2 regions of the Bradyrhizobium ingae genome follow, and region 1 is predicted to be linked to the other one. Evidence: riboswitches for the same ligand, from Rfam matches in the RefSeq annotation. Region 1 holds a riboswitch; the other holds the start of a gene.
The links. A riboswitch is a leader RNA that binds a small molecule or an ion and turns the genes downstream of it on or off. The one in region 1 is predicted to bind S-adenosylmethionine.

Region 1 (4,413 bases):
GGGAATGCAGAGGATGACGAGGTCGGCGTCCTTCACGGCCTCGACATTGGTCGCGACCACGTGGTCGACGATGCCGAGCTCGGCGACGCGGGCGCGCGTCTTCTCCGAACGTGCGGTGGTGACGATCTCGGAAGCCAGCCCCTGAAGCTTCGCGGCACGCGCGATCGAGCCGCCGATCAGGCCGAAGCCGATCAGTGCGACGCGCTGGAAGTGCGGGGCGACGCTCATTTGCCGCCCCCCATGAAGTCGCGCAGGCCCTCGACCACGAGGCGGTTGGCTTCCTCGGTGCCGATGGTCATGCGCAGCGCGTGGGGCAGGCCGTAATTCTTCAGCGCGCGCAGCACCAGTCCGCGCTTGGTCAGGAAGGCGTCGGCTTCGTCCGAGGTCTTGCCCTTCTCGGCCGGGAAATGGATCAGCACGAAATTGGCAACGCTCGGCGTCACCTTCAGGCCGAGCCTGCCGATCTCCTCGGTCAGCCAGTTGCGCCAGGTCTCGGTGAACTGCTTCGACTTCTGCTGATGCGCAGTGTCCTCGATCGCCGCGACCGCGGCATACATCGCCGGCGTCGAGACGTTGAACGGACCGCGGATGCGGTTCACCGCATCGATGATGTGCGCGGGACCGAACATCCAGCCGATGCGGAGCGCGGCGAGGCCGTGGATCTTGGAGAAGGTGTGGGTGACGACCGTGTTCTCGGTGGTCGCGACCAGCTCGATCCCCATTTCGTAGTCGTTGCGGGACACGTAGTCGCAATAGGCGGCATCGAGCACCAGCAGCACGTGCGACGGCAGGCCGGCGCGCAGGCGCTTGATCTCGTCGAACGGCAGATAGGTGCCGGTCGGGTTGTTTGGGTTGGCGATCCAGACGAGCTTGGTCCGGGGCGTCACCGCCTTCAGGATGGCGTCGACGTCGGCGGTGAAGTTCGCTTCCGCCGCCACGACATTCCTCGCGCCATTCGCCATGGTCGCGATCGGGTAGACCAGGAAGCCGTGGGTGGTGGAGATCGCTTCGTCGCCCTGGCTGAGATAGGTGTGCGCGAGCAGATTGAGGATCTCGTCCGAACCGGCGCCGCAGATGATGCGGTCGGGATCCAGCCCATAGGCGCGGCCGATCGCTTCGCGCAGCACCCGCGAGGTGCCTTCCGGATAGTCTTCCAGATGCGTCGCCACATGCGTGAAGGCCTCGATCGCCTTGGGCGAGGGCCCGAACGGCGTCTCGTTCGCCGACAGCTTGAACACCTTGCGGCCCGGCTCCGGCACCGGGCTCTTGCCGGGCGTATAGGGCGCAATATCGAGAATGCCGGGATTCGGCACGGGGCGAGACATCTTGAACTCCGGAATGGCGGGACGGCTCGAAATCTACGATCTCGTCCCGTTCGGGGGCACCGTATAGCGCGTTGCGTGGCCGCCGACGAGGGCCGACGAGCGGACCGAGGCGCCGGCCCGGATCAGGGCCATTTTGATCTTCTCGAAGCCGATGCCGGTCTCCGACACCAACAGCGCTGCGCCGTCGAAGGCGGTATCAGGCACCGCGACGATGTCGGCGAGTGGCGCCAGCGCCCTCGCGGTGTCGGCGTTCCACCCGGACACACGCACGCTCCAGGTCTGGACCTCCGTGACCATGGCGTCGTCGGCTACCCGCGAGATCACGAACACGGGCAGCGCGGCCGGATGGTCGGCGCGCTCGAGGAACGGCAGCCGCGCGATGATTTTCGGCGCGCCCTCGGCCTCGAGCTCGCTCCACCATGGCGTGCGGCTCGATATCGCCGAGACCAGAGCCAGATCGCCCTTCGATTTCGCCAGTGCCTCGACGGCGGCTTGCGCGCTGAAATGCGACACATAGGGCGTGGTGAAACCGAAATGGAATCGCGCCGAATCTCGCATCGCGGACTCGCCGACCGAGACGTCGGCATGCACCGAGAACGGGGCCTGCACATAAGTGAAGGTCGAGATGATGACGCGCCAGATGCTCTCGATGGTGTCGAGCGGCAGGATGCCGCGATGGCGCTCGACGAGGCGGCGCATCATGCTGGCCTCGCGCGCCGGCCGGAAAGCCGAGCCGACCTCCTGCGTCTGCTTCGCCTGGATCAGGCGATCGATGATGTCGCCGCGCTTCATCAGCAGGCGATGCACGTCCTCGTCGATCGCATCGATCTCCTTGCGCAATTCCTGCAGCGATGGTGGCGCGGGCGGACGTTGGGACATATCGGCCGGAGGCTGTTGAGAGGTCTTCAAAAGCGGATCGGCCGAGGCGGACCCGCTGCGTAAGGCATTGATTAGGCAGGATGGACGCCGAAAGCAAAGAGAAATGACGGCCATTGCCTGACATCGCAAGGCCCCCTTTGGTCAATCGTCGCCTCCGCTTGACGAAAACCGCTTCAGCAACTAGTTTTTGCCTGTTCCGTGGTCATTTGAGCCGGCCGGCTTGCAGCCACGTTAAAAAACTCGCTAAACAGGCCGGGGACGCTTCCGATCCCGGCCGAACCTATCGTTCAGGCCGGGTTTTTCATGGCCTGATGTCAGCGGCGGCTCGAGGGCCGTCGCCAACGAGGTCGATGGTCAGATGGTTGGCGTCACGTCAGTACCGAGCCCCACGATCGCCGAAGAGCGCTCGCATGAGGTGGATCATCCGAGTTCGCAGGTCGCGCATTTCGGGGCCGATCAGCCGCTGCCGCTCGATTGCGGCGTCGATCTCACACCGTTCCAGATCGCCTACCAGACCTACGGCGAGCTCAATGCTGCGCGCTCCAATGCCGTGCTGATCTGCCATGCTCTGACCGGCGACCAGCATGTCGCGAATGCGCACCCCGTCACCGGCAAGCCCGGATGGTGGGAGACCCTGGTCGGGCCGGGCCGTCCTCTTGATCCTCAACGCTACTTCATCATCTGCGCCAACGTGATCGGCGGCTGCATGGGCTCGACGGGACCTGCCTCGCTCAATCCGGCGACGGGCAAGGTGTGGGGCCTGGATTTTCCCATCATCACGATTCCCGACATGGTGCGCGCGCAGGCGATGCTGATCGATCGCCTCGGCATCGACACGCTGTTTGCTGTCGTCGGCGGCTCGATGGGCGGCATGCAGGTGCTGCAATGGACCGCGGCTTATCCTGAACGCGTGTTCTCCGCGCTCGCGATTGCCTGCTCGACGCGGCATTCCGCGCAGAACATCGCTTTCCACGAACTCGGCCGCCAGGCTGTGATGGCCGATCCCGACTGGAACAATGGCCGCTATACCGATCACGGCATCCATCCCCATCGCGGGCTCGCGGTGGCGCGGATGGCCGCGCACATCACCTACCTCTCGGATGCGGCACTGCACCGCAAGTTCGGCCGGCGCATGCAGGACCGCGAGCTGCCGACGTTCTCGTTCGATGCGGATTTCCAGGTCGAGAGCTATCTGCGTTATCAAGGCTCGTCCTTCGTCGAGCGTTTCGACGCCAACAGCTATCTCTATCTGACGCGGGCGATGGACTATTTCGACATCGCCGGCGACCATGGCGGCGTGCTGGCGAAGGCGTTTGCCGGCGTCAAGACACGCTTCTGCGTGGTCTCCTTCACCAGCGACTGGCTGTTCCCGACCTCGGAATCGCGCGCGCTGGTGCACGCGCTCAACGCGTCCAGCGCGCGGGTGTCGTTCGCCGAGATCGAGACCGATCGCGGACATGACGCCTTCCTGCTCGACGTTCCCGAATTCTTCGATATCTCCCGCGCCTTCCTGCAATCGGCTGGCAAGGCGCGCGGCCTCAACGGCAAGGGCGGCTAGCGATGTCTGTACAGGAAGTGCTGCCGCTGGGCGGCCTTGCGAGCGAACAGTCCGGCCAGTTTCGCGCCGATCATTTGCTGGTTGCCGAGATGGTCAGGCGCGGCTCGAAGGTGCTCGACGTCGGCTGCGGCGACGGCGATCTGCTGCAGCTCCTTGAGAGCCGTGGCATCGACGGTCGCGGCATCGAGCTGTCGCGCGAGGGCGTCAACCGCTGCGTCGCCAAGGGGCTCGCGGTCGTGCAGGGCGATGCCGACACCGACCTCGTCAACTACCCCGACGACGCCTTCGATTACGTGATCCTGTCGCAGACGCTGCAGGCGACGCGGCAACCGAAAGTGGTGCTGGAAAATCTCCTGCGCATCGGCCACCGCGCCATCGTGTCGTTCCCGAACTTCGGCTATTGGAAGATGCGGCTCCAGCTCCTGATCGGCGGCCACATGCCGCGCACGGAGAATCTGCCGGCGACCTGGTACGACACCGCCAACATCCATTTCTGCACCATCAAGGATTTCGTCCAGCTCTGCGACGAGATCGGCGTCAAGATGGAGCGCGCCGAAGCACTCGATCTCTACGGCCGCCCGCTGCGGCTGCGATTGCCCTGGTGGGTGTGGAATCTGTTCGGCGAGCAGGGCGTGTTTCTCCTGAGCCGCG
Region 2 (4,413 bases), on a different contig from region 1:
TGCACATGAATGATTGGGGCTACGCCTGCTTCGCGCAGCTCCTCGGCGATGACATCATCCGCTCAGTCGGCCAGATCAAGCTCGGCGTCAATGTGCCTGCGGACGTGCGGACGTACCGGCCGATGTAGCAATCTTGCCTCTCTCTCGCAGGGGGAGAGCTATCGTTCGAGATGCCTGGCCCTTCGCGGAGGCTTCGCGGCGCGACCGGCTCGCTCGCGCCGTTCTCGACATCCACGACCCTGCGCCGACCTTATTTCGGAAGGCATTCCACATTGAAGGCAATGATGATCTGCTCCGGGTCAGCCTTGCCTATGCTTCGCAGATCTTCCAAGCCGCTCCTCAGCTTGGCTCCCGCGTCTCTCAAGCTGGCTTCGAGCGTCGACTTGGCTGCCTTGCATCGCTCTTCACTCGAGAATTCCTGAAACACCACTGTTGGGAGGAGCCTCCATTCCGCCCTGTCGCTTGTCGCGGCCGGACTGACTGAGTAGGAGAAGACGTACATCAAAATCCACATCGGCTTGCTCCACGTGCGCATGCGACGGGCGGCGCCGACGAAATCGTCGGGCCTCGCTTGCTGCGGTAGTGTGATGAGGGGGCGCGTCGACAAGCCATGATCTGGATCAAGGTGCGTTCGCGCTGACGGGGCGCCTCGTTGATCTAGATCAAGTCCGGATCGAGGCTGATCCAACAGGCTGATGACGCAGCGCGGGGTGGTGCAACCTGTCGGGGCGATGCGATGAAGTGCTGGGCGAGGCTGGTGGCCGCTGCGCTATTGCTGCTCGGATCGCGCGCAAGTGATGCCGCCGTGCGGATTACGGATGATCCCGGCGGGCGAATTGGGAAATATGTATACCGATATGAAAGACTGCGCGCTTCGGGCCAGTCTGTCATCATCGATGGTTTCTGTGCCTCGGCTTGTACCATCGTCCTGGCGACCATCCCCGCGGACAGAATTTGCGTGACGTCGCAGGCGGAACTCGCCTTCCACGCAGCGTGGGATTTCGGCCCGCGTGGACGCCCCGTCACAAATCCCGGCGCGACCCGAATGCTCTACTGGATGTATCCGATGCCGGTACGACGGTGGATCACCGACCGCGGCGGCCTGACGCCCCGAACGATCTTCCTGCGCGGAAGGCCGTTAAAGGCGATGTATCGGTCATGTCAGGCCTGAGATGATCCGGAAACGCGTGAAGCGGTTTTCCCTCGCGACAAACGCGGAACGCGTCTGCGCGGAGATCATGCTCAAACAATAACCTGAAGCGCGATGACGATTCATCCCAATCTCATCGCGCTTCGCTGCCTCACGCCTTCTCCAGCGCCGCGGTGAGATCCTCGATCAGATCATCGCAATGCTCGAGCCCTGCGGAGAAGCGGATAAAGCCCTCACTGATGCCGAGCGCGGCGCGGTCTTCCGGCTTCAGGCGCTGATGCGTCGTGGTGGCCGGATGCGTCACCAGGCTCTTGGCGTCGCCGAGATTGTTGGAAATCTTGGCGAGCCTGAGCGCGTTGAGCACGCGGAACGCGGCCTGCTTGCCGCCCTTGACCTCGAAGCCGACGAGCGTCGAGCCGCCGCGCATCTGCTTCTTCACCAACGCCGCCTGCGGATGGTCGGCGCGGCCGGGATAGACCAGCCGCGAGATTTTGGGATGGCTGGCGAGCACCTCGGCAATGCGGCCAGCGGTGTCGGTCTGCGCGCGCACGCGCACGCCCAGCGTCTCCAGTCCCTTGAGCAAAACCCAGGCGTTGAACGGCGAGATCGACGGGCCGGTCTGGCGCATGAAGTTATGGAGGTGTTCGGCGATGAAGGCTTCCGAGGACAGGATGACGCCGCCGAGGCACCGGCCCTGGCCGTCGATATGCTTCGTCGCGGAATAGACCACGACATCGGCACCGAGCGCGAGCGGGCTCTGCCAGATCGGCGTCGCGAACACGTTGTCGACGACGAGCCGCGCGCCGGCCTTGTGTGCGATCTCGGCGATGGCGGGAATGTCGAGCACGTCGAGCGTCGGATTGGTCGGGCTTTCCAGGAAGAACGTCTTGGTGTTCGGCTTGACCGCACGCTGCCACTGATCGAGATCGAGTCCGTCGACCAGCGTGGTCTCGATGCCGTAGCGCGGCAACAGATCCTGCACCACGTAGAGACACGAGCCGAACAGCGCCTTTGATGCCACCAGGTGGTCGCCAGCCTTCAGCGGTGCCAGGATTGCGGTCGTCACCGCCGCCATGCCGGTCGCCGCCGACCGCGCCGCTTCCGCGCCCTCGAGCTCGATCATGCGTTGCTCGAACATCGCGATCGTCGGATTGGAATAGCGCGAATAGATAAAGCCGGGATCTTCGCCCTTGAACCGCGCCTCGCATTCCTCGGCGCTGTTGTAGACGTAGCCCTGAGTCAGGAATAGCGCCTCGGACGTCTCGCCATATTGCGAGCGCAGGGTGCCGGAATGAACCAGCCGGGTTTCGGGGCGATAGTTGGCAGGCGACTTCGACATAGGTACCTCCGACATGACCATTGATGCGAAAATGGTCACAAAAAAACCGGCCTGGATATCTCCACTGGCCGGGATCACAGAGGTCCCCGGCCTGTTTAGCGACTTATTTAACGTGGCTGCAAGCCGGCCGGCTCAAATCACCACGGGATAAGTCATGCTCTTATTCCGTCATGCCCTTTTCGTCAAGGCATCCATCGGATAGCGATAAAAGGTTCGTTTTCTCGCATTTTTGGATGCGTTTGACCCGAGATGAGGACCACCGGTTGACGTTCACGGTCGCCGCCAACGCCAATGGTATCCTGCCCGACCGCATGATCGCGGCGATGGCGGATGGCGGGCTCATCCTGCCCGCCTACGACTTCGTCGAGAGCCAGATTCAGCCGGCGAGCCTCGATTTGCGCCTCGGTGATATCGCCTACCGCGTCCGCGCGAGCTTCCTGCCCGGGCCCGGCGCCACCGTCGCCGAGCGCATCGACGAGCTGAAGCTGCATGAGTTCAGCCTCGCCGACGGCGCGGTGCTGGAGACCAACTGCGTCTACATCGTGCCGCTGCTCGAGAGCCTCGCGCTGCCGCCGGAGATCGTCGCGGCCGCCAATCCGAAAAGCTCGACCGGCCGGCTCGACGTCTTCACCCGCGTGATCGCCGACGGCACCCGCCGTTTCGACATGATCGGCGCGGGCTATCACGGTCCGCTCTATGCCGAGATCAGTCCAAAGACGTTCCCGGTGCTGGTGAGCGAGGGCTCGCGGCTTTCGCAGGTGCGCTTCCGTACCGGCGATGCCGTCCTCAACATCGAGGAGCTCGAGGCGCTGCATGCGACCGAGCGTCTCGTCGATATCGACGAGGCGGATCTCACCGGCGGCGTCGCCGTCTCCGTCGATCTCTCCGGCGAGAAGGGCGGCGGCTTCGTCGGCTATCGCGCCAAGCGCCACACCGGCGTCGTCGATGTCGATCGCCGCGCCGGCTACGCGATCGAGGATTTCTGGGAGCCGATCTCCGCGCGTCCCGACGGCAGCCTCATTCTCGATCCCGGCGAATTCTATATCCTCGCCTCCAAGGAAGCGGTGCAGGTGCCGCCGGACTACGCTGCGGAGATGGTGCCGTTCGATCCCCTGGTCGGCGAATTCCGCGTGCACTATGCCGGCTTCTTCGATCCCGGCTTCGGCTACGCCGGCGCCGGCGGGCAGGGGGCACGTGCCGTGCTTGAAGTGCGCTCGCGCGAAGTGCCGTTCATCCTCGAGCACGGCCAGATCGTCGGCCGCCTCGTCTACGAGAAGATGCTGGCGCGGCCCGATGCCATGTATGGCCAGCGAATCGGCTCGAACTACCAGGCGCAGGGCCTGAAGCTGAGCAAGCATTTCCGGGTGTAGCTGCTAGCCTTGCTCCCCGGTGTCGTCCTGGCCTAGTTGCGCAATTGCGCACGGGGGCGAGGACCCATAACCCCAGGGAGTAGTTTGGCGAAGACTCCGGGTTGAGGGCTATGCGCTAAAACTGCTCCTGGGATTATGGATCCCGGGTCGCGCTTCGCTTGCCCGGGACGACAGCGTAGTGTGTTGCGGCATCACGATAACGATAAGCTCTGTAGCGGATGAAACGCGATGACAGATCAATCCCAACTCGACGCACGTATCCTCGACGACGTTGCGGATGCGCTGATCTATTCGGATCGGGCGGGCACGATCGTCCGATGGAATCGTGGGTCGAGCGCCCTGTTCGGCTTCTCGGCGCAGGAAGCGCTGGGCCAAAATCTCGACCTCATCATTCCCGAACATTTGCGCGCCGCGCACTGGAAGGGCTTTGAGGCCGCGATCGCAAGCGGCACGATGAAGCTCGCGGGCCGGCCCACGCTGACCCGCGCGCTGCACAAGAGCGGACGCAGACTCTACATCGAGATGACGTTTGCGCTGGTGCGGGATGCGGGCGG

Region 2: it holds a riboswitch for S-adenosylmethionine, as region 1 does, so the genes downstream of both, ACV1FX_RS21930 (O-succinylhomoserine sulfhydrylase) here and metX (homoserine O-acetyltransferase MetX) in region 1, are expected to answer to the same signal.

Annotation. Positions count from the first base shown of each region.
Region 1 covers NZ_JBVUBB010000072.1:2,782-7,194, reverse strand. The annotation lists gene ACV1FX_RS41000 (prephenate/arogenate dehydrogenase family protein) at 1-228, opposite strand, end outside; gene hisC (histidinol-phosphate transaminase) at 225-1,325, opposite strand; gene ACV1FX_RS40990 (chorismate mutase) at 1,359-2,204, opposite strand; SAM riboswitch at 2,393-2,472, shown strand; gene metX (homoserine O-acetyltransferase MetX) at 2,563-3,762, shown strand; gene metW (methionine biosynthesis protein MetW) at 3,765-4,413, shown strand, end outside.
Region 2 covers NZ_JBVUBB010000015.1:92,096-96,508, reverse strand. The annotation lists gene ACV1FX_RS21945 (SGNH/GDSL hydrolase family protein) at 1-128, shown strand, start outside; gene ACV1FX_RS21940 (hypothetical protein) at 251-607, opposite strand; gene ACV1FX_RS21935 (hypothetical protein) at 737-1,171, shown strand; gene ACV1FX_RS21930 (O-succinylhomoserine sulfhydrylase) at 1,302-2,489, opposite strand; SAM riboswitch at 2,564-2,643, opposite strand; gene ACV1FX_RS21925 (2'-deoxycytidine 5'-triphosphate deaminase) at 2,723-3,859, shown strand; gene ACV1FX_RS21920 (PAS domain-containing protein) at 4,088-4,413, shown strand, end outside.